Regions from separate parts of the Streptomyces sp. NPDC048331 genome, predicted to be linked through region 4. Evidence: riboswitches for the same ligand, from Rfam matches in the RefSeq annotation. Region 4 holds a riboswitch; each other region holds the start of a gene.
The links. Region 4 has a riboswitch for cobalamin ahead of ACGFYY_RS01745 (ribonucleoside-diphosphate reductase subunit alpha). Riboswitches for the same ligand answer to the same signal wherever they lie in the genome.

Region 1 (5,478 bases), on a different contig from region 4:
CCGTGGTGAGGTTCCAGCCCGCCCAGCCGAGGTTGCCCAGGCGCTGCATGTCGTCCAGCCTGCGGGTCTCACGTTCGTCGGTGTCGTGCCGGATCCACGTCACGATCAGACGGTTCCTCAGCTTCGACGCCCGGACCGAGTAGACGGACTGCCGCGGGGCTCCGGCGGCCACTTCCTCATAGGTGAAGGGCTCGCTCTCGTAGACGGCGCCCGTGGTCAGCGTGTCCAGGTACCCCTCCCAGACGTCGCTGCCCGCCACCGTCGGGTACGTCTCCAGGATCTTCCGGCCGATCAGCTGTCTGCCGTGCCGACCGGCCACGTCGAGGGCCTCGGGCGCCGCCGCGTCGATCCGGTAGTCCTCCACCTGTCCCGTGGGCGAACGCAGCGGCGTCAGCAGCACCGCCGGCCCCGGCAGGGCGTCGAAGATCGCTTGGACGTCCTCGACGTCCTGCTGGAGGGGGTCGGGCCGGTCGGAGTCCCGGTCTTCCCGCAAGGGGCCGGTGCACAGGCCGACCGCCCGCCGGAGGAGGGTCCGGGTGCGCGCGTCGAAGGGGCCCGGCCGGGTACGGAAGAATCCGACGACGGCCGTCACCGGCCGACTCCCGGGTACGGGGAGCCACGCGCGGGAAGGCCACCGCTCGGGCGGCTCACCGATCAGCAGGTACCGGACGGCGTCCCGCGCCAGGTCTTCGAGCCACACCGCCTCCTCGGCCTCGATGGCCTCCAGTGCCGCGACACCGCTGAGCGGGGGGGATGTGGCTCCATTGCTCGGCCGTGGCGTCGTCCACGCCCGCGTGCCCGGTCAGCTCCAGGCTTCCGGCCGGGGCAACGGTGTAGATCATCACCGCGGCCACGTCCTCCGTTTCGCCGAGCACGTATCGCAGCAGGCCCGCGATCTCGGAGGGGGCACGTACGTCGGCGGCCGTCAGGCTTTCGGCCAAGCGGGCAAGGAGCGCCCGATGGCCGGCTCGGGGGCCGACCCCACCGGAGAGGACGTAGCGACCGGTGTCGAAGGGGGTGTGCTCCACTACGGGCACGGCTGCACGAGCGGCCCGCTCGGCGGCCTTCGGCGGCGTCCCCGCCCAACCGGCACCGACCTGGCCCTGGGTGATCCAGCATTCCTCCAGCAGGGTCCGGCGGTGTCGCGCGGCACTGTCGAGCAGCTCCTGATACGCGGCGTCCGGCGGTAGGCCCGTCCGGGCCATCACCATGCCCTTGGCACGCTCGAGGACGGCTGTCATCGACGCCTGTGCCTCCAGGTCCACGACCTCGGCACGGAGCCTGGCGACCACGTTGGCCAACGCCAGCATCTCGGGGCTCGCGCCGCCGCCTGTGGGTAGCACGGAATCGCCCTCCATAGGTCGAGCATGCCACGCCCCACGGCCGTTGTAACCGGCCCGACCGCGCGGCGCCCTGGGCGGTCTGGGCCGGGCCCGCACGGGGAAGTGTGGGTTGGTGGAGGAGATGGACCGTCGTGGTTCCGTCGCTCGAGGCTCCGCCGTCGTTCGCGGACGGTCAGCGGCATGTGTGTGCCCGACGAGCGGGGCAGCTCCCTCCGACATCAGCCGTACGCGGTGTCCGGGTCGACATCCAGCAGGCTCGCGGCCTGACTCGACGTGCACGTCCGCCTCCCCGGCTACCTCCCGCCGGATATCTCATTCCACTGTCCGAATACTGGAATCCACTCGTCGCTGCGCGATCCGGGCCCCTAGGGTGGCCGGTGCAGCTGGTTCGCCCCGTCCGCCAGGCGGGATGCGTCGTAAGAGGGAACCCGGTGGGAATCCGGGACTGCCCCGCAGCGGTGAGCGGGAACGACCGCCGTCATACGCACTGGGACCGGCCAACGGTCCTGGGAAGCGACGGCCAGTAGGTGCCCGCCGGGAGACCGGCAGGCGTGCCCGCGAGTCCGAAGACCTGCCCGTTGCCCGCACGCGGACGTATTCCGCATGCGGATGTCCCGGTGACCTCGTGGGCGGGTCGGCGTACACAGCGAGCGGCACGTGCGGTGTTCTCTCCCGCGGCGTGGTCCGCACGTTCTGTCGTCCCTTCGCGTCCGCGTCCCGTCGTCCGGGATGTTCTGGACACATCTCGCGAAGGAGAGTTCCGTGACAGCGAAGTCCGCAGCCGCGGCAGCACGAGCCACCGTGTACGGCTACCCCCGCCAGGGACAGAACCGCGAACTGAAGAAGGCGATCGAGGGCTACTGGAAGGGCCGCGTCACCGCCGACGCCCTCCGCCGGACCGCCGCCGACCTGCGTCGTGCGAACTGGCAGCAGCTGGCCGACGCCGGCATCACCGAGGTGCCCACCGGCGACTTCTCGTACTACGACCACGTCCTGGACACCAGTGTGATGGTCGGCGCTGTCCCCGATCGGCACCAGGAGGCCATCGCCGCGGACGCCCTCGACGGCTACTTCGCGATGGCGCGGGGCACCCAGGACGTGGCCCCCCTGGAGATGACCAAGTGGTTCGACACCAACTACCACTACCTGGTACCCGAACTCGGCCCCGACACCGTCTTCACCGCCGACTCCGGCAAGCAGGTCGCCGAGCTGAAGGAGGCCCTCGCGCTCGGCCGGTCGGCTCGCCCGGTCCTCGTCGGCCCTGTCACCTACCTGCTGCTCGCCAAGCCCGCCCCCGGCGTCGCCGCCGACTTCCAGCCGATCACCCTGCTCGACCGGCTGCTGCCCGTCTACGCACAGGTCCTTGCCGACCTGCGCGCCGCCGGCGCCGAGTGGGTGCAGCTCGACGAGCCCGCCCTGGTCCAGGACCGCACCCCGGCCGACCTGAACGCCGCCGCCCGCGCCTACCGTGACCTGGGCGCCCTCACCGACCGGCCCAAGCTGCTGGTCGCCTCCTACTTCGGCCGGCTCGACGACGCCCTCCAGGTCCTCGCCGCCGCCCCGGTGGAGGGCCTTGCCCTCGATTTCACCGACTCCGCCGCCTCGAACCTCGATGCCCTCGCCGCGGTCGGCGGGCTGCCGGGTAAGCGCCTGGTCGCGGGTGTCGTCAACGGTCGCAACATCTGGATCAACGATTACCAGAAGTCGCTGACCACCCTCGGCACCCTCCTCGGCCTTGCCGACCGGGTGGACGTCGCCGCGTCCTGCTCCCTGCTGCACGTGCCGCTGGACGCCAACGCCGAACGGGACATCGACCCGCAGATCCGGCGGTGGCTCGCCTTCGCCCGACAGAAGACCACCGAGATCAGCACCCTCGCCCGCGGTCTCGCCCAAGGCACCGACGTGATCGCCGCAGAGCTGGCCGCCAACCGCGCCGACCTGGCCTCGCGCGCCCATTCCGCCATCACCCACGACCCTGCCGTCCGGGCCCGCACCGCTGCCGTCACCGACGCGGACGGCCGCCGCTCCCAGCCCTACGCGCAGCGCACTGCCGCGCAGCGCGCCCACCTGGGACTGCCCGTACTACCCACCACCACCATCGGCTCGTTCCCGCAGACCGACGAGCTGCGCGTGGCCCGCGCCGACCTTCGGGCCGGCCGCATCGACGCGGCCGGGTACGAGGAGCGGATCGAGAACGAGATCCGCGAGGTGATCTCGTTCCAGGAGAAGACCGGCGTCGACGTGCTGGTACATGGCGAGCCCGAGCGCAACGACATGGTCCAGTACTTCGCGGAGCAGCTGACCGGCTACGTCGTCACCCAGCACGGCTGGGTGCAGTCCTACGGCACCCGCTACGTCCGCCCGCCCGTCCTGGCCGGCGACATCTCCCGGCCGGAGCCGATGACCGTTCGCTGGACGACGTTCGCGCAGGCTCAGACGCCGAAGCCGGTCAAGGGCATGCTCACCGGTCCGGTCACCATGCTCGCCTGGTCCTTCGTACGCGACGACCAGCCGCTCGGAGACACCGCCCGCCAAGTGGCGCTCGCCCTGCGCGACGAGGTGAACGACCTGGAGGCAGCAGGCACTTCGGTCATCCAGGTCGACGAGCCGGCGCTGCGCGAGACCCTGCCTCTGCGGGCCGCGGATCACGCCGAGTACCTGGCCTGGGCGACCGAGTCGTTCCGGCTCAGCACCAGTGGTGTGCGGCCGGACACCCAGATCCACACGCACATGTGCTACGCCGAGTTCGGCGACATCGTCCAGGCCATCGACGACCTCGACGCCGACGTCATCAGCCTGGAGGCCGCCCGCTCCCACATGCAGGTCGCGGACGAGCTGGCCGAGCACGGCTACCCCCGTGAGGCCGGCCCGGGCGTCTGGGACATCCACTCCCCGCGCGTCCCGAGCACCGACGAGGCCGCCGGCCTCCTGCGCAAGGGGCTGGACGCCATCCCCGCCGAACGGCTGTGGGTCAACCCCGACTGCGGCCTGAAGACCCGTGGTTGGACCGAGACCCGAGCCTCCCTGGAGAACCTCGTCGCCGCCGCCCGCGAGGTCAGGGCGGAGCTGGCGGTCGGCAACGGCTGATGCCGCGCGTCCGGGCCGGGCGCTTCGGCGTCCGGCCCGGACCGGCCACGACCGGACAGGAGCGACGCAGGCCCGGCAGACGGGAAGGTCTCAGGTGGCGAAGCGGAACAGCCGTTCTCCGCGACGGCGTAGGCATTGAGCTGTCTACGCCTGGCCGGCAAGGCGGCGTCCTCGGTCCAGGGGTCCCGCGAAAGCGGCCACCGGCCACGTTGGGAGACACGACGTCAGTGGGGCCTGGCAGACCCCGCCATGGTCCCAGCGGTGGTAGCCGGCGGCGTCCCCTTCGTCGCCATGCACTGGCGGGGGGGGGACGGCCACGACATGAACAGCCGCGCCGTGTACGAGGAGGTGGTGCGCGAGGTCGTCGCGGAACTCGGTGCCCGTGTCGAGGCCGTGGTGGCCCGCTGAGAATACGGAACGGTGGGGACGCGACGACACCACTCGCCACTCCCCCACCGTTCCTGCGTACCTCCGGCGCACCCTCAGCCCCGGAGTCGTGCCGGGCCCCTCAGACCCGGCCGTATGTGTGGAAGCCGCGGCCACTCTTGCGGCCGAGCAGCCCGGCCTGCACCATCCGCGACAGCAGCGGGGGCGGGGCGTACAGCGGTTCCTTGAACTCCTCGTACAGCGACTCGGCGATGGCCGCGACGGTGTCCAGGCCGATCAGGTCGGCGAGTTTGAGCGGGCCCATGGGGTGGGCGCAGCCCAGCTCCATGCCGGCGTCCACGTCGGCGGCGCTCGCGAACCCTGATTCGGCCATGCGGATGGCGGAGAGCAGGTACGGGATCAGCAGCGCGTTGACCACGAAGCCGGCCCGGTCCTGGGACCGGACCGTGGTCTTCCCGAGAGCCTCTTGGGCGAAGGTCTCCACTGTGGCGAGGGTGTCCGCCGACGTGTGGAGGGAGGAGACGACCTCGACCAGGGGGAGGACGGGGACGGGGTTGAAGAAGTGGAGTCCCACGACCCGGTCGGCGCGACCGGTGGCCATGCCCAGCCGCATGATCGGGATGGCCGAGGTGTTCGTGGCGAGGATCGCCTCCGGATCCGC
Region 2 (5,478 bases), on a different contig from region 4:
GCCAAGCTGTGCACCGTCGCGCCCGGCTTCGCCGTCGACGTGCGCTCCGAGGCGGCCCGGCTGATCGCCGAACGCACCCCCGGCGACCTCGACAAGATCTTCTTCACCAATGCCGGGGCCGAGGCCGTGGAGAACGCCGTCCGCATGGCCCGGCTGCACACCGGCCGGCCCAAGGTGCTGTCCGCGTACCGCTCGTACCACGGCGCCACCTCCACCGCGATCAACCTGACGGGCGACGCCCGCCGCTTCGGCAACGACTCCGCGACCGCCGGCGTCGTGCACTTCTGGGGGCCGTTCGCCTACCGCTCGCCCTTCTACGCGGCCACCGAAGCCGAGGAGTGCGAGCGGGCCCTGCGCCACCTGGAGGACACCATCGTCTTCGAGGGGCCGCAGTCCATCGCCGCGATCATCCTGGAGACCGTCGGCGGCGCCCCGGGCGTGCTCGTGCACCCGGACGGCTACCTGGCCGGGGTCCGCGCGCTGTGCGACCGCTTCGGCATCGTCTTCGTGCTCGACGAGATCATGGTCGGATTCGGGCGCACCGGTAGGTGGTTCGCCTCCGAGCACTGGGACGTGACCCCCGACCTGATCTGCTTCGCCAAGGGCGTGACCAGCGGCTACGTGCCGCTCGGCGGGGTCGCCATCTCGGCCGCCATCGCCGAGAGCTTCGCCCGCAAGCCCTACCCGGGCGGGCTGACGTACTCCGGGCACGTGCTGGCCTGCGCGGCCGCCGTGGCGACGATCGGCGTCATGGAGGAAGAGGGCATCGTCGAGCGGTCCGCCCGCACCGGCGCCGAGCTGCTGGGACCCGGCCTGCGCGCGCTCGCCGAGCGGCACCCCTCGGTCGGCGAGGTCCGCGGGCTCGGCACCTTCTGGGCCCTGGAACTCGTCCGGAGCAAGGAGACCCGGGAGCCGCTGGTCCCGTACAACGCCTCCGGTGCGGAGAACGCCCCGATGGCCGAGTTCGCGGCCGCCTGCAAGAAGGGCGGGCTCTGGCCGCTCGTCGCCGGCAACCGCATCCACGTCGCGCCGCCGTGCAACATCACGCCCGAGGACGTGGCCAAGGGGCTGGCGATCCTCGACGAGGCCCTCTCGGTGGCGGATGCGCACACCACCTGACCTGCGATTCTGTGGGGTCGCCCAAGGCGTGGGTGCTGGTGTTCGGAGGATTTGTACGGGGATCAACCCCCCGTACACATGCTGCAATCCGTGCAGGCCGTAAGACACAACAGGCCAAGCACCTACGAACCGGGATGCACGTCAGGCCCGGGGCGGTCCCTCCGCGAGGGGCCGAACGGCGGGGAGCGGGACGTCCTTGATTCGGGCGGGCGCTGGACGCCGGGCGTACGGGATCCAGACCACCGGACTCCGTGTTCCCGAGTACCCGAAGGAAGACAGCATGAGCAAGCACGTCCTGGCCCAGAACCAGTACGGCAAGGCCGAGAACCGCATCGTGAAGGTCACCCGCAAGGGCGGCGACGGTTCCTGGCACGAGATCCGTGACCTCAACGTCTCGGTCGCGCTCCGCGGTGAGTTCCGCGACGTCCACCTCACCGGCGACAACGCCAACTGCCTGCCGACCGACACCACCAAGAACACGGTGTACGCCTTCGGCAAGGAGCACGGCATCGAATCCCCCGAGGCCTTCGGCATCCAGCTCGCCAAGCACTTCGTCTCCTCGCAGCAGCCGATCCGCGAGGCCCAGATCCGCATCGAGGAGTACGCGTGGGACCGCATCCCGGTCCCCACGCGCAAGGAGCAGCACTCCTTCGTCCGCAAGGGCCAGGAGGTGCGGACCGCGCAGATCACCTACAGCGAGACGACCGGCCTCCAGGTCATCTCGGGGCTGAAGGACCTGACGGTGATGAACTCGACCAACTCCGAGTTCCACGGCTACATCAAGGACAGGTACACGACCCTGCAGGAGGCGTACGACCGCATCCTGGCGACCAAGGTCACCGCGCGCTGGGCGCACTCGGCGCTCGCCGCCGACGACGCCGGGTACGACTGGGACCAGGCGTACAAGAAGGTCCGCAAGAACATGCTGGAAGCCTTCGCGGAGACGTACTCGTACTCGCTGCAGCAGACCCTGAACCAGATGGCCGAGCGTGTGCTCGACAACTGCCCCAAGGTCAACGAGGTGCGCCTCAACCTCCCCAACAAGCACCACTTCCTCGTCGACCTGGAGCCCTTCGGCCTCAAGAACGACAACGAGGTCTACTTCGCGGCGGACCGGCCGTACGGCCTGATCGAGGGCACCATCCACCGCGACGGCGTGCAGCCGGTGATCTCGACGTCCGACTGGATCGTCGCCTGACGCGCGGGTGGTGTCGATTCGGCCCGGACCGCGTCGCGGGGTCCGGGCCGAATCGTTTCCCCTACGGCGGTCACCACTACGGCGACGGCTACGGCTCGTCCTGCGGCTGCTCGTCCTGCGGCCGGCCCACCAGGAGGTTCCAGCGCCCCGCCCGCCCGGTGAGGGTGGTCTCCGACTCCGGCCGTACGTCGAGCCGCCAGAAGGCCGCCGCGGGCAGCTCCAGGGCGTGCACCACGGCCGCGCGCACGACGGCCTGCTCGACCACCATCCGGTGCGTGCCCTCGGCCAGGCCCGCCAGCTCCGCCCCGACGCGGGCGATCAGCGCGTTCACGGACTCCCCGCCCGGCGGCGCGTACGCCGGATCGGTCAGCCAGGCGCGCACGGCCGCCGGATCCCGGCCCACCACCTCGTCCAGGGTCAGCCCGGCCCACTCACCCATGGCCGGACCGCGCAGCCCCTCGTGACCCGGGCACGGCCGCGCGTGACCGAAGCGGCCCTGACGGGCGGCCGCGTCCAGAGGGAAACTGACCAGTCGAACTCGCACCAACGGGGTCTTCATCAGGCGAGCGTAAGCGCGGTACGGTCACAAATGGTTCAATTGACCTACGACGGAACGACGGAAGCCCGGTGAGAATCCGGCACGGTCGCGCCACTGTGAAGCCTCCCCGAGGGGAGGAAAGTCAGACCCGCCACCGTCGTAGCGAGCACCACCACTGACCGGGACGCGTGTTTCCCTCTGGAGGTTCTGCCATGGCCCACACCGCCGTGCCCACGACGAACTCACCCGTCATCGCCCCCATCTCGCTCTCCGAGCTGGCCCCCTGGGCCGTGTTCGTCGGCGTCCTCATGCTCGTCCTGCTGTACTTCGTCGGCGCCGAGCAGGGTGCCACCTCCCTCTTCGAGGGGGAGACCATCCACGAGTGGCTGCACGACGGCCGCCACCTGCTCGGTTTCCCCTGCCACTGATTCCCCTGCCACCGACCGACGTCTCAGCGAGGGAACCGACGCACCATGACTTCCTCTTCTCCGGGTGGGGTCTCCCCCCGCACCCTGCTCGTCCGCGGCATGCTCGCCGGCCTGCTGGCCGGCGTGGCCGCCTTCCTCGTCGCCTACCTCCTCGGTGAGTCCAAGGTGGACGCGGCGATCGCCATCGAGGAAGCCGCCTCGGCCGGTCACGACCACGGCGAGGACGCGCCGGTCAGCCGGGCCCTCCAGGCCACGGCCGGGCTCGGCACGGGCGTCCTGCTCTACGCGGTCGCGCTCGGCGGGATCGCCGCGCTCGTCTACTGCTTCGCCCTGGGCCGCATCGGCCGCTTCGGCCCGCGCGCCACGGCCGCCCTGGTCACCGGGGCCCTGTACGTCACCGTGACGCTGGTGCCGTTCTTCAAGTACCCCGCCAATCCCCCCGCCGTGGGCGATCCCGAGACCGCCGCCCGGCGGACCGCCCTCTACCTCCTGATGGTCGCCCTGAGCGTGCTGCTGGCGGCCGGCGCGCTGATCCTCGGCCGGCGGCTCGCGCCGAGGCTCGGCAACTGGAACGCGTCGATCGTCGCCGGCGCGGCCTTCCTCCTGCTGATCGGCCTCTCGTACGCCCTGCTGCCCGGCGTCGACGAGGTCCCGGAGGGCTTCCCCGGCGCGCTGATCTGGGAGTTCCGCCTCGCGTCCCTGGCCGTCCAGACGGCTCTGTGGACGACTTTCGGCCTGGCTTTCGGTTTTCTAGCCGAACGAGCCCTTGTGCCCGCTTCCGCACCCAAGGAGGCTGTGCAGCCGACCGGTTGAGCACGAGGGGGCCCGTAGTACATGGCGACGGCGATCAGGGAATGGCGGGGCTGGACGGGCGCCGCCCCGTTCTGGCTCAACTCGTTCCTGCTGCTCCTGGCCCCCTGCTGCGCCGTCACGCTCTTCGGTCAGATCGGGATCATCGCCGCGCTGGCCGCGCTCGGCGGCCTGGCCCGCCACCTCTGGTACGGCGACTACGGCCACCCGGCCATGCATCTGGCCGGCGCGCTGATGGGGGCGGGCACGGCCGCGGTCGTCATGTGCGGCTAGGGCCTGTCTTTCGGATCAGGCCGGAGGACTGGCTCTAGGGGGTGCCTCCCGCGCAGCGGGCGGGGACGACCTGGACACGCCCGAACTCTCACCCGTTCGGGCGCAGGGGCACCACCCCGGGGATCCGGCGGGTGGACCCTTCGCGATCTGCGAAGACTCACCGATCGGGCGACGACACGCCCGTGACGCGATGTCAGTCCACCGTGTTGCACGGGGTGCCGATGGGCAGAGGAAGTGTCCACTGCTCACATGACCCCGGCCGCCCGGGCCGGACAGGAGGGAATCCCATGCCCCGCGCCAAGTGGGCCGTCGCCGCGCTGACGGTGGTTCTGTTGTCCACCGGCATCGCGGTGTTGCAACGGACCGAGGGTGCCCGGACCGCGGCCGTGACCACCGACGACGCGCTGCCGTCGCGGGCGTTGGGGCTGTCCGGCCACCGCCGGCTGGTACGGGAGCTGGAGCAGTCCGGCGAGCACGGCTCCGGCACGGGGGCCCGGTCGCCGAGGACCGAACCCGGGCCGTTGCGGGAGGTCAACGGACCTCTGCGGGCCGCGCGGCCGCTGCGGTTGCGGATCCCCAGCCTGGGCGTGGACGTGCCGCTGAACGGCGATCGCGAGGAGGTCGCCTGGGACACCGGGGGGCCCGCTCCCGGTGCGGCCGGGACCGCGGTGGTGACCGTGGAAGGGCTCCGCCTCGGCACGTTGCGGCGGGGCCGGACCATCGAGATCCCCCGCGCGGACAGCCGTACGGCCGTGTTCACCGTCGTCCGCGTCTCCCCCGGCAGGACCTCCGGCCACGAGGGCCCGCCCGGCCGGGCCCAACTGCGGTTGGTCGGCGGCGAGACCGCCGTGCTGGCCCGGCTGACCGGGCAGCGCCGCACCCACTGAGCCCACCGGCCCCGGGTGTCCTGTCAGCCGTGGGGGGTGTCTTCGTCCCCCGGTCGGGGGCTTCTCGGGGTCCGTCCGGGAGTCTCCCGGCGTGGCGGGGCACACCCCTCGCATGAACGGGAGGCACCACGCGCGTTCGGCACTGGCCAGGGCTCTGACCGTGGTCTGTGTCGTGCTGCTGTGCGTCTTCGGCGCCGGACCGGCCGGCGCCGCGGCCGCCGAGTT
Region 3 (5,478 bases), on a different contig from region 4:
CTGGTGGTCCAGGCCCAGGCTCTCGGCCAGGACGAAAGCCTCGCTCACCCCGATCATCGAGACGGCGAGGATCATGTTGTTGCAGATCTTCGCGGCTTGGCCGGCTCCTGCCGCACCACAGTGCACGGCCTTCTTCCCCATGGCGCCGAGCAGCGGCTCGGCAGCGGCGAACTCGGTTGTCCCTCCGCCCGCCATGAAGGTGAGGGTCGCCGCTTCCGCGCCCACGACTCCTCCGGACACCGGGGCGTCCAGCCCCCGGTGACCGGCCGCGACGACGGCCTCGTGCGCGGCCCGGGCGTCGGCCACGTCGATCGTGGAGCAGTCGACGAACAGGGTCCCGGGGCGGGCCGCGGCGAGCAGCCCCTGTTCCCGGTAGAGGGAGAGGACGTGACGGCCCGCGGGAAGCATGGTGATCACCACGTCGGCCACGGCGGCGGCCTCGGCGGCGGAGGGCGCCGGCTCGACGCCGGTGGCGGCAGCGGCGGCCAGCAGAGCCGGTACGAGGTCGAAGCCGAGGACGCGGTGGCCGGCTTTGACGAGGTTGGCGGCCATCGGCCCGCCCATGTGTCCGAGCCCGATGAATGCGACGGTAGTGCTCACCAGACGACCTCCTGCGACGAAGTGGCCGCGACGAGCCCGAGCTCGTTCGCGTCGAGCGGGGCGAAGTACCGGTCCACGTCCGCCGGGGTGACGTCCTCAAGCGCGGCCGGAGACCAGCGCGGGTTCCGGTCCTTGTCGATGACCTGGGCCCGGATGCCCTCCACCAGGTCGAGCGAAGACAGTGCCGCGCAGGAGATGCGGTACTCCTGCTCCAGCACCCGCTCCAGCGGGCCGAGCCGGCGGGCGGCGCGCAGCGCGGCCAGGGTGACCTTGACCGCCGTCGGCGACTTGGACAGCAGGGTGCCCACCGCGTCCTTCGCGGCGGACGGGCCCGAGGCCAGGAGCCGGGCCACGATCTCCTCGGCGGTGTCGGCGGCATAGCAGCGGTCGATCCACTCGGCGCGCGCGGGAACGAGGGTCCCTGCGGGAGGCGCTTGCACGTGCCGCTCCAGCACTTCGTGTACGGATTCCACGGCCAGCTCCCGGGACAGCGCGGGCAGCGCCTGTGCCGGGACGAAGTGGTCGGCGAGCCCGCACAGCAGCGCGTCCGCGGCACCGACCGGAGCTCCGGTGAGTGCCAGGTGGGTGCCGAGCTCTCCCGGAGCCAGGGCGAGGAGGTAGGTGCCTCCGACGTCGGGGACGAAGCCGATGCCGGTCTCCGGCATGGCGATCTTGGAGCGTTCGGTGACGATCCGGACGCTGCCGTGGGCCGAGACGCCGACTCCACCGCCCATGACGATGCCGTCCATGAGCGCGACGTAGGGCTTCGGGTAGCGGGCGATCAGCGCGTTGAGGCGGTACTCGTCCCGCCAGAAGTCCGCCGAGGCGGTGCCGCCGGTGCGGGCGTCGTCGTAGATCGCCCGGATGTCCCCGCCCGCGCACAGGCCCCGGTCCCCGGCGCCCTCGATGACGACGAGGGCGACGGCGGGGTCCTCGGCCCAGGCCGTGAGGGCCTGCTCGATGCGGAGCACCATGGGGTGGCTGAGGGCGTTGAGTGCCTTGGGGCGGTTGAGGGTGATGTACGCGGCGTGGCCCTCGGTGCGCAGGAGGACATGGTCGCGGTCTTCAGGGGCTTCGTGTGTCATCGCAGGGTCTCCGTGAGTCCGCGCGCGACGATGACGCGCATGACCTCGTTGGTGCCTTCCAGGATCTGGTGGACCCTTAGGTCGCGGACGATCTTCTCGATGCCGTACTCGCTGAGGTACCCGTAGCCGCCGTGAAGCTGGAGGGCCGCGTCGGCCACCGTGTACCCGGTGTCGGTGGCGAACCGCTTGGCCATCGCGCACAGGCGCGGCGCCAGCGGATCCCCGGTGTCCAGTGCCTCGGCGGCCTGCCGGACCAGCGCGCGGGCGGCGGCCAGTTCGGTGGCCATGTCGGCCAGACGGAACTGGAGCGCCTGCGCGTCCAGGAGTCGGCTGCCGAAGGCCTCACGGTCGGCCAGGTAAGACAGGCTCCGGTCGAGGGCGCTCTGGGCTCCGCCGAGCGAGCAGGCGGCGATGCCGAGGCGGCCGCCGTTGAGGCCGTTCATGGCGATGCGGAAGCCGTCGCCCTCCGCGCCGAGACGCCGATCGGAAGGGATCCGGACGCCGTCGAGGATCACCTGGCGGGTCGGCTGGGCGTTCCAGCCCATCTTCCGCTCGTTGGGACCGAAGGAGACGCCCGGGTCCTCGCGCTCGACGACGAAGGCGGAGATCCCGCCCGGGCCCGGCTCGCCGGTCCGGGCCATGACCACGTAGACGTCCGAGGTGCCGGCACCGGAGATGAATTGCTTGACGCCGGTGAGCACGTAGTGGTCGCCCTGGCGTTCGGCGCGGGTGCGCAGCGCGGCGGCGTCCGAGCCCGCGCCCGGTTCGGTCAGGCAGTAGCTGCCCAGGGTCGCCGCGGAACAGAGTCCGGGCAGCCAGCGGGCGCGCTGGCCTTCGTCTCCGTAGCGGTCGATCATCCAGGCGACCATGTTGTGGATGGAGAGGTAGCCGGCGATGGACGGGCAGCCCGTCGCGAGGGTCTCGAAGACGAGCACGCCGTCGCTGCGGGAGAGGCCGGAGCCGCCGTGTTCCTCGCGGACGTACACGCCAGCGAGACCGAGTGCGGCCGCGCGGCGGATGACGTCGACGGGGAAGTGCTTGTCCTGGTCCCAGGCCACGGCATGGGGGGCGAGCTGCTCCTGGGCGAAGTCGAGGGTGACCTCGGCGAGGGCGAGCTGGTCCTCGGTGAGGGTGGTGGTCACGGCGCTCACCCCATCGTCGGGATGGTGAAGCTCGCGCCCTCCTTGACCCCGGAGGGCCAGCGCGAGGTGACGGTCTTGGTACGGGTGTAGAAGCGGATCGAGTCAGGGCCATGCTGGTTGAGGTCGCCGAAGCCGGAGCGCTTCCAGCCGCCGAAGGTGTGGTAGGCGACGGGCACCGGGATGGGCACGTTGACGCCGACCATGCCCGCACCCACCCGGCGGGTGAACTCGCGGGCGGTGTCCCCGTCCCGGGTGAAGATGGCAACGCCGTTGCCGTACGGGTGCTCGCTCGGCAGGTGCAGCGCCTCCTCGAAGTCGGCGGCGCGGACCACGGACAGGACGGGGCCGAAGATCTCCTCCCGGTAGACGCGCATCTGCGGGGAGACCCGGTCGAAGAGGGAGGCACCGGCGAAGAAGCCGTCCTCGTGACCGTCCAGGGTGAAGCTCCTGCCGTCGACGACGAGCTCGGCGCCCTCGTTGACGCCGATGTCGACGTAGCGGCGCACCCGGTCGAGGGCGTCCCGGCTGACCAAGGGGCCGAAGTCCGCGTCCGGGTCGTCGGAGCGCCCGATCTTCAGGGTCGCGATGCGGTCCTTGAGCGCGGCGACCAGCCGGTCGGCTGTGTCCTCGCCCACCGGTACGGCGACGGCGATGGCCATGCAGCGTTCGCCGGCGGAGCCGTAGCCGGCGCCAATCAGGGCGTCCACGGCCTGGTCGAGGTCCGCGTCCGGCATCACGATCATGTGGTTCTTCGCTCCGCCGAAGCACTGCGCCCGCTTCCCGTGGGCGGCAGCGGTGGCGTAGATGTGCGCGGCGATCGGCGTGGAGCCGACGAAACCGAGTGCCTGGACGCGGGGGTCCTCGAGGAGGGTGTCCACGGCTTCCTTCCCGCCATTGACGACGTTCAGGACGCCCGGCGGCAGACCGGCCTCCAGGAACAGCTCCGCGAGGCGCAGCGGTACGGACGGGTCGCGCTCGGAGGGCTTGAGGATGAACGCGTTGCCACAGGCCAGGGCAGGCGCGGCCTGCCAGAGGGGAATCATGGCGGGGAAGTTGAACGGGGTGATGCCGGCGACGACACCGAGCGGGGATCGCAAGGAGTGCACGTCGATGCCGGTGCCCGCGTTGTCCGTGAACTCGCCCTTGAGCAGGTGCGGGATACCTGCTGCGAACTCGACAACCTCCAGGCCGCGTTGCAGGTCGCCGTGGGCGTCGGCGACGGTCTTGCCGTGCTCGGCCGACAACAGCCGGGCCAGGTTCTCGCGTTCACCCTCGACGAGCTGGAGGAAGCGCAGCATGACGCGGGCGCGGCGCTGGGGGTTCCACTGCCCCCATTCGGCCTGCGCCTCCTCGGCGTTGGCGATGGCGGCCTCGGTGTCGGCGCGCCCGGCGAGCGGGACCCGGGCCTGGACGGCGCCGGTGTTGGGGTCGTACACATCGGCGAAGAGCCCGGAGGTGCCGGTGGTGTGCTTTCCGCCGATGAAATGGGTGAGTTCACGGACCATGGGTGCCTGCTCTCGTCAGGTTGGATCCGGGGATGGCACGGCAGGCCGGCGGACTGCACCCGGGTGTGGGTGCGCCGCTGCGGGGAAGCCGTGAGAACTACGAGCGCGCGAAATCGGTGTGTGCGTGCTCCGCCGGATCACCAGGGTCGTGGGTACAAACCGGTGCCATGCGTGTCTGCTCCATCCTCGTGGACAACACGGAACAATCCGCGGCCGGTATCCTGACTCCCGGATCCCCGCGCGCCGCCCGCCTTCCCGACAGACCTCGTCAGTGGCGTGTGGATGGCAGCACACTCCCCGGTCACAGTGGCGGGACCGTGCCGGTTTCTCACCGGCTTCCCTGCACCGCGGACCTTGTGCCACGAACATATAGTTGGACGTCCTAGTAAGTCCAGACCCACCACTCGGGCGGGCCTAGAGTCGTGGCATGCGCATCGTCTCCCTGCTCCCCGCGGCCACGGACATCGTGGCGGACCTCGGACTGGCCGCTGACCTGGTCGGGCGCACCCACGAATGCGACTGGCCGCCCGCGGCGGTCGCGTCGGTGCCCGTCGTCACCCGCGCCGAATTCGACGCGGACGCACTCAGCAGCCGGGAGATCTCCGCCGCGGTCGGTGGCGCGGCGCACAGCGGCTCGTCGCTCTACACCTTGGACACGGAGGCACTGGCCGCGCTCGCCCCCGACGTCCTGCTCACCCAAGACCTCTGCCGGGTCTGCGCGGTTTCCTACGAGAGCGTCTCCCGGGCGGTGCGCCTCATGGATGCCGGACCTCGCGTGCTGAGCCTGGAACCGCGAACCCTGGACGACGTCTTGGACTGCCTCGTCACTGTGGGCGACCTGCTGGGAGTCCGGGACACGGCCGAGCGCCGACGCACAGAGCTGCTCGGCCGGCTCGCCGGTGTCCGGCGCGCCGTGGCGGGCCGGCCGAGGCCGCGGGTAGTGGCCATCGAGTGGCTCGACCCGCTGTGGCCGGCCGGACACTGGGTACCGGAGCAGATCACGTACGCGGGAGGGAAGCCACTGCTGGCCGCGCCCGGGGAGCACACCAGGCCGATGACGTGGGATGCGGTACGCGCCGCGCGCCCGGACGTCATCCTGGTGCTGCCGTGCGGCTTCCCGCCCGAACGGACCCTGACCGAAATCAG
Region 4 (5,478 bases):
TCGAATCCGCCTCCCAGGCGGTGGGCAACTTCGGTTTCGCCATCCCCCCGGAGGCGCTCGCCCAAGCCGCCAAGGACGTCGAGGAAGCCACGTTGCTCTCCCGCACCGGCGGTGCTCCGACCTTCGCACTCGGAATGTCGGAGATCTTCTCCGCCGTGGCCGGCGGCGCCGGCATGAAGGCGTTCTGGTATCACTTCGCCATCATGTTCGAGGCGCTCTTCATCCTGACGACGCTCGACGCGGGCACCCGCGTGGGCCGGTTCATGCTCCAGGACACCCTCGGCAACGTGCACAAGTCCTTCAAGGACGTCAGCTGGAAGCCCGGCGTATGGTTCGCGAGCGCGATCGTCGTCGCCGGCTGGGGCTACTTCCTGTGGGTCGGCATCAAGGACCCGCTCGGCGGCATCAACCAGCTCTTCCCGCTCTTCGGCATCGCCAACCAGTTGCTCGCGGCGGTCGCGCTGGCCGTCTGCACCACGCTGCTGATCAAGTCCGGTCGACTCAAGTGGGCCTGGGTGACGGGCGTTCCGCTGGTCTGGGACGCCACGGTGACCCTCACCGCGAGCTACCAGAAGATCTTCTCCGAGGACGTGAAGGTCGGCTTCTTCGCCCAGCGCGACAAGTACCAGGCCGGAATCGACGCCGACAAGGTCCTGCCGCCCGCCAAGAACATGGGCGACATGCACACCGTGGTCACCAACGCCACGGTCGACGGCGTCCTGTGCGCCCTCTTCGCCCTCCTGATCATCGTGGTCCTGGCGGACGCGGCCCGGACCTGCCTCAAGGCCGTCCGCGACCCGGGGTCGGCGACCCTCTCCGAGACCCCGTGGACCGAGTCGAAGATCGTCGCCCCGGCCGGGCTGATCGCGACCGCCGAGGAGCGTGCGGAGCTCGCGGCGGCGGGGCCGGACGCGACCGGCGGACACGTCAAGGAGCCGGTGGCGTGAGCACCGTACGGAGCGTGCTGGCCAGGGCTCGGTTCTACGTACGGGAGTTCTCCGGGGAGGCCGCGTACGACCGGTACGTGGCCCACGCCCGCTCCCACGACCCGCACGCGGAGGTCCTCACCCGCCGCGCCTTCGAACGCGCCCGTACGGACGCCCGCGAGGCGGATCCCCGCGAGGGCTTCCGCTGCTGCTGAACCTCGCGAAGGGGCCCCACCGCACGACGCGGTGGGGCCCCTTCGGCGTTCCTCAGCGCACCCAGTCCTTGAGGGGCTCGGTCGGGAGGGTGATGCCGACGGGATCGGGGAGGCGGACCTCCTTGCCGAAGGGAACGGTGCGGACGGTCTCGTAACGGTGGCCGTCCGGGTCGCTGTGGACGAGGACCTGGCATTCGAGCCGGTCGACGAGCAGATAGACAGGGATACCCGTCGACGCGTACGCGCGTGGCTTCTCGATCCGGTCGCGCCGCTCGGTGTCGGAGTCCCACGAGGTCACCTCGACAGCCATCAGGACGGGCCCGGGATTCGCCCAGTCGCCCTGGCCGACGAAGGCGTCCTCATGCGCCAGGACGCCGTCCGGGATGGCACGGCCCTCCCGGTACTGCTCCACCTTGATCCCCTGCCCGGCATGCAGCCATAGGTCCGGGTGATGCTGCATGCAGATCCGGCTCAGCCACACAATGATCCGCCCGTGATCCCCGTCCGGCACTGCCTTGCTCCTGATGACCCCGTCGATGAATTCCAACCGCAGCCCTTCGACCTCTCTGGCGCCTATACGCGCGAGGGTCTCGAACTCCTCGGTCAGCATGTGGGGGCGGTCGGCCATCACGGTCATGCCTCGCTCACCTTCCTCGACGGTGCTGTCCTCGACGATAGCGCCGCACCCCGACACCCGTCCTGCACACTCGACCGCATGGACATGGTGATCAGAACGGCGCTGCCCGCCGAGTACGCGGAGCTGGGTGAGATCACGGCGGGGGCCTACCTCGCCGACGGGCATCTGGACTTCAACGAGGACGACGGCTACCTGAACGTGCTGCGCGACGTGGCCGGCCGGGCCGTCCAGGGCGAGGTGCTCGTCGCCGTACGGGACGAACGGCTGCTGGGCGGTGTGACCTTCGCCGCCCCGGGCAGTGCGCTCGCCGACATCGCGGCCCCGGACGAGGCCGAGTTCCGGATGCTCGCGGTGGCCCGCGCGGCGCGCGGCCAGGGCGCGGGCGAGGCTCTGGTGCGTGCCTGCGTCGAGCGGGCGAGGGCTCTGGAGGGCGTGACCGGCCTGGTCCTCTCCACCCAGGGCGGCATGGCCGAGGCCCATCGGATCTACGCGCGACTGGGTTTCGTACGCACTCCGGAGCGGGACTGGGCGCCGATCGAAGGCCTGACACTCCTCACTTACCGGCTCAAGCTGTAGCCGCGCCGACACTACATGTGGGGGTTACCGCAGAGGGCCGCCCCCACATGTATGCTCATGCCTGCTGTCGCCGCAGGGGAATCCGGTGCGAATCCGGAACTGTCCCGCAACGGTATGAAGTGTCCGGCTACCGGACGCCAAGTCCGATGACCTGCCGACAGCGCGCCCGGCTCGACCGAACCGGGTGCCGATTCGTCCGGGCCTCGCGGTTGGGCCGGTGGACGCCATGCGGGGTAAGCGTTCTCGTCGCGCCCGCATGCGCCCGCTCGCGCCCCGCCCCGCCGATGACCGGGCCGAGCGAGGGAGAGCTCCCGCCGTGACCATCGCGCCTTCCGCACCGCGCGCCGAGTCCACTTCTGGCGACAACACCGAGGGCCCGGGGGCCACGCTGCTGCGTACCCTCACCGAACTGACGGCGGACCTCCCCGACACCGACCCCGGCCGGGTCGCGGCCTCCGCGCTGCGCGGCCGTAGCGCCGCCGCCGACGACGCCGAACTGCGCGGGCTGGCCACCGAGGCCGCCGCCGGCCTGATCTCCGAGGACCCGGCCTACTCCCGGCTGGCCGCCCGCCTGCTGACGCTGGCCGTCCGCGACGAGGCCGCGAGCCAGGGCTCCACCTCCTTCTCGGCCTCCGTCGAGGTCGGCCACCGCGAGGGCCTCATCGCCGACCGCACCGCCGAGTTCGTCCGTACGCACGCGAGCCGGCTCGACTCGCTCGTCGAACTGACCCTCGCCGAGGGCGCCGACGACCGCTTCGGCTTCTTCGGCCTGCGCACCCTGCACAGCCGCTACCTGCTGCGCCACCCGATCACCCGTCAGGTCATCGAGACCCCGCAGTACTTCATGCTGCGCGTGGCCTGCGGTCTGGCCGCCGACGAGAGCGTCCAGGCCGTCGAGGAAGTGGCCTCGCTGTACCGGCTGATGAGCCGTCTGGACTACCTGCCGTCCTCCCCGACGCTCTTCAACTCCGGCACCCGGCACCCGCAGATGTCCTCCTGCTACCTGCTGGACTCCCCGCTGGACGAGCTCGACTCGATCTACGACCGCTACCACCAGGTGGCCCGGCTCTCCAAGCACGCCGGTGGCATCGGCCTCTCGTACTCCCGTATCCGTGCCCGCGGTTCCCTGATCCGCGGCACCAACGGCCACTCCAACGGCATCGTGCCGTTCCTGAAGACCCTCGACGCCTCCGTCGCCGCCGTGAACCAGGGTGGCCGCCGCAAGGGCGCCGCCGCCGTCTACCTGGAGACCTGGCACGCGGACATCGAGGAGTTCCTGGAGCTCCGCGACAACACCGGTGAGGACCAGCGCCGTACGCACAACCTGAACCTGGCCCACTGGGTGCCGGACGAGTTCATGCGCCGTGTGAACGCCGACGCCGACTGGTCGCTGTTCTCCCCGGCCGACGTGCCCGAGCTGGTCGACCTGTGGGGCGACGACTTCGACGCCGCCTACCGCAAGGCCGAGGCGGACGGCCTGGCCCGCAAGACCATGCCCGCCCGCGACCTGTACGGCCGGATGATGCGTACCCTCGCGCAGACCGGCCAGGGCTGGATGACCTTCAAGGACGCCTCCAACCGCACGGCGAACCAGACCGCCGAGCCGGGCACGGTCGTGCACTCCTCGAACCTCTGCACCGAGATCATCGAGGTCACGAACGACGGCGAGACGGCCGTCTGCAACCTCGGCTCGGTCAACCTGGGCGCCTTCGTCGTGGACGGCGAGATCGACTGGGAGCGGATCGACGAGACCGTCCGCACCGCCGTGACCTTCCTCGACCGCGTGGTGGACATCAACTTCTACCCGACCGAGCAGGCCGGCCGCTCCAACGCCCGCTGGCGTCCGGTGGGTCTGGGCGCGATGGGCCTCCAGGACGTCTTCTTCAAGCTGAAGCTCCCCTTCGACTCCCCCGAGGCGAAGGCCCTGTCCACCAAGCTCTCCGAGCGCATCATGCTGGCCGCCTACGAGGCCTCGTGCGACCTCGCCGAGCGCAGCGGCCCGCTGCCGGCCTGGGAGCAGACCCGTACCGCCCGTGGTGTCCTGCACCCGGACCACTACGACGTCGAGCTGAACTGGCCCGAGCGCTGGGACGCCCTGCGCGCCCGCGTCGCCGAGACCGGCATGCGCAACTCGCTGCTGCTGGCCATCGCGCCGACGGCGACGATCGCCTCGATCGCCGGTGTGTACGAGTGCATCGAGCCGCAGGTCTCCAACCTGTTCAAGCGCGAGACGCTCAGCGGTGAGTTCCTCCAGGTGAACGGCTACCTGGTGGAGGAGCTGAAGCAGCTCGGCGTGTGGGACGCCCAGACCCGCGAGGCGCTGCGCGACTCCTCCGGCTCGGTCCAGGGATTCGGCTGGATCCCGGCCGAGGTCCGCGAGCTGTACCGCACGGCGTGGGAGATCCCGCAGCGCGGTCTGATCGACATGGCGGCGGCCCGTACGCCGTTCCTGGACCAGTCGCAGTCGCTGAACCTGTTCCTGGAGACGCCCACCATCGGCAAGCTCAGCTCGATGTACGCGTACGCCTGGAAGCAGGGCCTGAAGACCACCTACTACCTGCGCTCGCGCCCGGCGACGAAGATCGCCCGCGCCGCGCAGGCGGCCACGCCCGTCGAGCTGCCGCAGGCGGTCGCCGACGCCGAGGCGCTGGCCTGCTCCCTTGAGAACCCCGAGTCCTGCGAGGCCTGCCAGTGATGAGCTCCGACGACAAGAAGAAGAACCTGCTCGACCCGGGCTTCGAACTCACGCTCCGCCCGATGCGTTACCCGGACTTCTACGAGCGCTACCGGGACGCGATCAAGAACACCTGGACCGTGGAGGAGGTCGACCTCCACTCGGACGTCGCGGACCTCGCGAAGCTGACGCCCGGTGAGCAGCACATGATCGGCCGGCTGGTCGCGTTCTTCGCGACGGGCGACTCGATCGTCTCGAACAACCTGGTGCTGACCCTCTACAAGCACATCAACTCCCCGGAGGCGCGCCTGTACCTGTCGCGCCAGCTGTTCGAGGAGGCCGTGCACGTCCAGTTCTATCTGACGCTGCTCGACACCTATCTGCCCGACCCGGACGACCGCGCGGCCGCGTTCGACGCGGTCGAGGAGATCCCCTCCATCCGCGAGAAGG

Region 1: another riboswitch for cobalamin. It lies ahead of metE (5-methyltetrahydropteroyltriglutamate--homocysteine S-methyltransferase); the one in region 4 lies ahead of ACGFYY_RS01745 (ribonucleoside-diphosphate reductase subunit alpha).
Region 2: another riboswitch for cobalamin. It lies ahead of ACGFYY_RS18700 (CbtB domain-containing protein); the one in region 4 lies ahead of ACGFYY_RS01745 (ribonucleoside-diphosphate reductase subunit alpha).
Region 3: another riboswitch for cobalamin. It lies ahead of ACGFYY_RS04620 (CoA-acylating methylmalonate-semialdehyde dehydrogenase); the one in region 4 lies ahead of ACGFYY_RS01745 (ribonucleoside-diphosphate reductase subunit alpha).

Annotation. Positions count from the first base shown of each region.
Region 1 is NZ_JBICYT010000002.1:221,400-226,877, forward strand. It holds gene ACGFYY_RS04520 (PP2C family protein-serine/threonine phosphatase) at 1-700, opposite strand, end outside; gene ACGFYY_RS04525 (ANTAR domain-containing protein) at 648-1,358, opposite strand; cobalamin riboswitch at 1,761-1,916, shown strand; gene metE (5-methyltetrahydropteroyltriglutamate--homocysteine S-methyltransferase) at 2,106-4,430, shown strand; partial or broken gene ACGFYY_RS04535 (dihydropteroate synthase) at 4,662-4,832, shown strand; gene ACGFYY_RS04540 (3-hydroxybutyryl-CoA dehydrogenase) at 4,939-5,478, opposite strand, start outside.
Region 2 is NZ_JBICYT010000011.1:226,636-232,113, reverse strand. It holds gene ACGFYY_RS18715 (aspartate aminotransferase family protein) at 1-1,119, shown strand, start outside; gene pucL (factor-independent urate hydroxylase) at 1,400-2,317, shown strand; gene ACGFYY_RS18705 (histidine phosphatase family protein) at 2,406-2,876, opposite strand; cobalamin riboswitch at 2,891-3,026, shown strand; gene ACGFYY_RS18700 (CbtB domain-containing protein) at 3,068-3,283, shown strand; gene ACGFYY_RS18695 (CbtA family protein) at 3,329-4,096, shown strand; gene ACGFYY_RS18690 (hypothetical protein) at 4,118-4,366, shown strand; gene ACGFYY_RS18685 (hypothetical protein) at 4,654-5,253, shown strand; gene ACGFYY_RS18680 (hypothetical protein) at 5,366-5,478, shown strand, end outside.
Region 3 is NZ_JBICYT010000002.1:240,760-246,237, forward strand. It holds gene mmsB (3-hydroxyisobutyrate dehydrogenase) at 1-600, opposite strand, end outside; gene ACGFYY_RS04610 (enoyl-CoA hydratase/isomerase family protein) at 597-1,685, opposite strand; gene ACGFYY_RS04615 (acyl-CoA dehydrogenase family protein) at 1,682-2,836, opposite strand; gene ACGFYY_RS04620 (CoA-acylating methylmalonate-semialdehyde dehydrogenase) at 2,833-4,332, opposite strand; cobalamin riboswitch at 4,526-4,711, opposite strand; gene ACGFYY_RS04625 (cobalamin-binding protein) at 4,760-5,478, shown strand, end outside.
Region 4 is NZ_JBICYT010000001.1:379,792-385,269, forward strand. It holds gene ACGFYY_RS01725 (carbon starvation CstA family protein) at 1-947, shown strand, start outside; gene ACGFYY_RS01730 (CstA-like transporter-associated (seleno)protein) at 944-1,141, shown strand; gene ACGFYY_RS01735 (Uma2 family endonuclease) at 1,194-1,778, opposite strand; gene ACGFYY_RS01740 (GNAT family N-acetyltransferase) at 1,857-2,354, shown strand; cobalamin riboswitch at 2,399-2,528, shown strand; gene ACGFYY_RS01745 (ribonucleoside-diphosphate reductase subunit alpha) at 2,671-5,049, shown strand; gene ACGFYY_RS01750 (ribonucleotide-diphosphate reductase subunit beta) at 5,049-5,478, shown strand, end outside.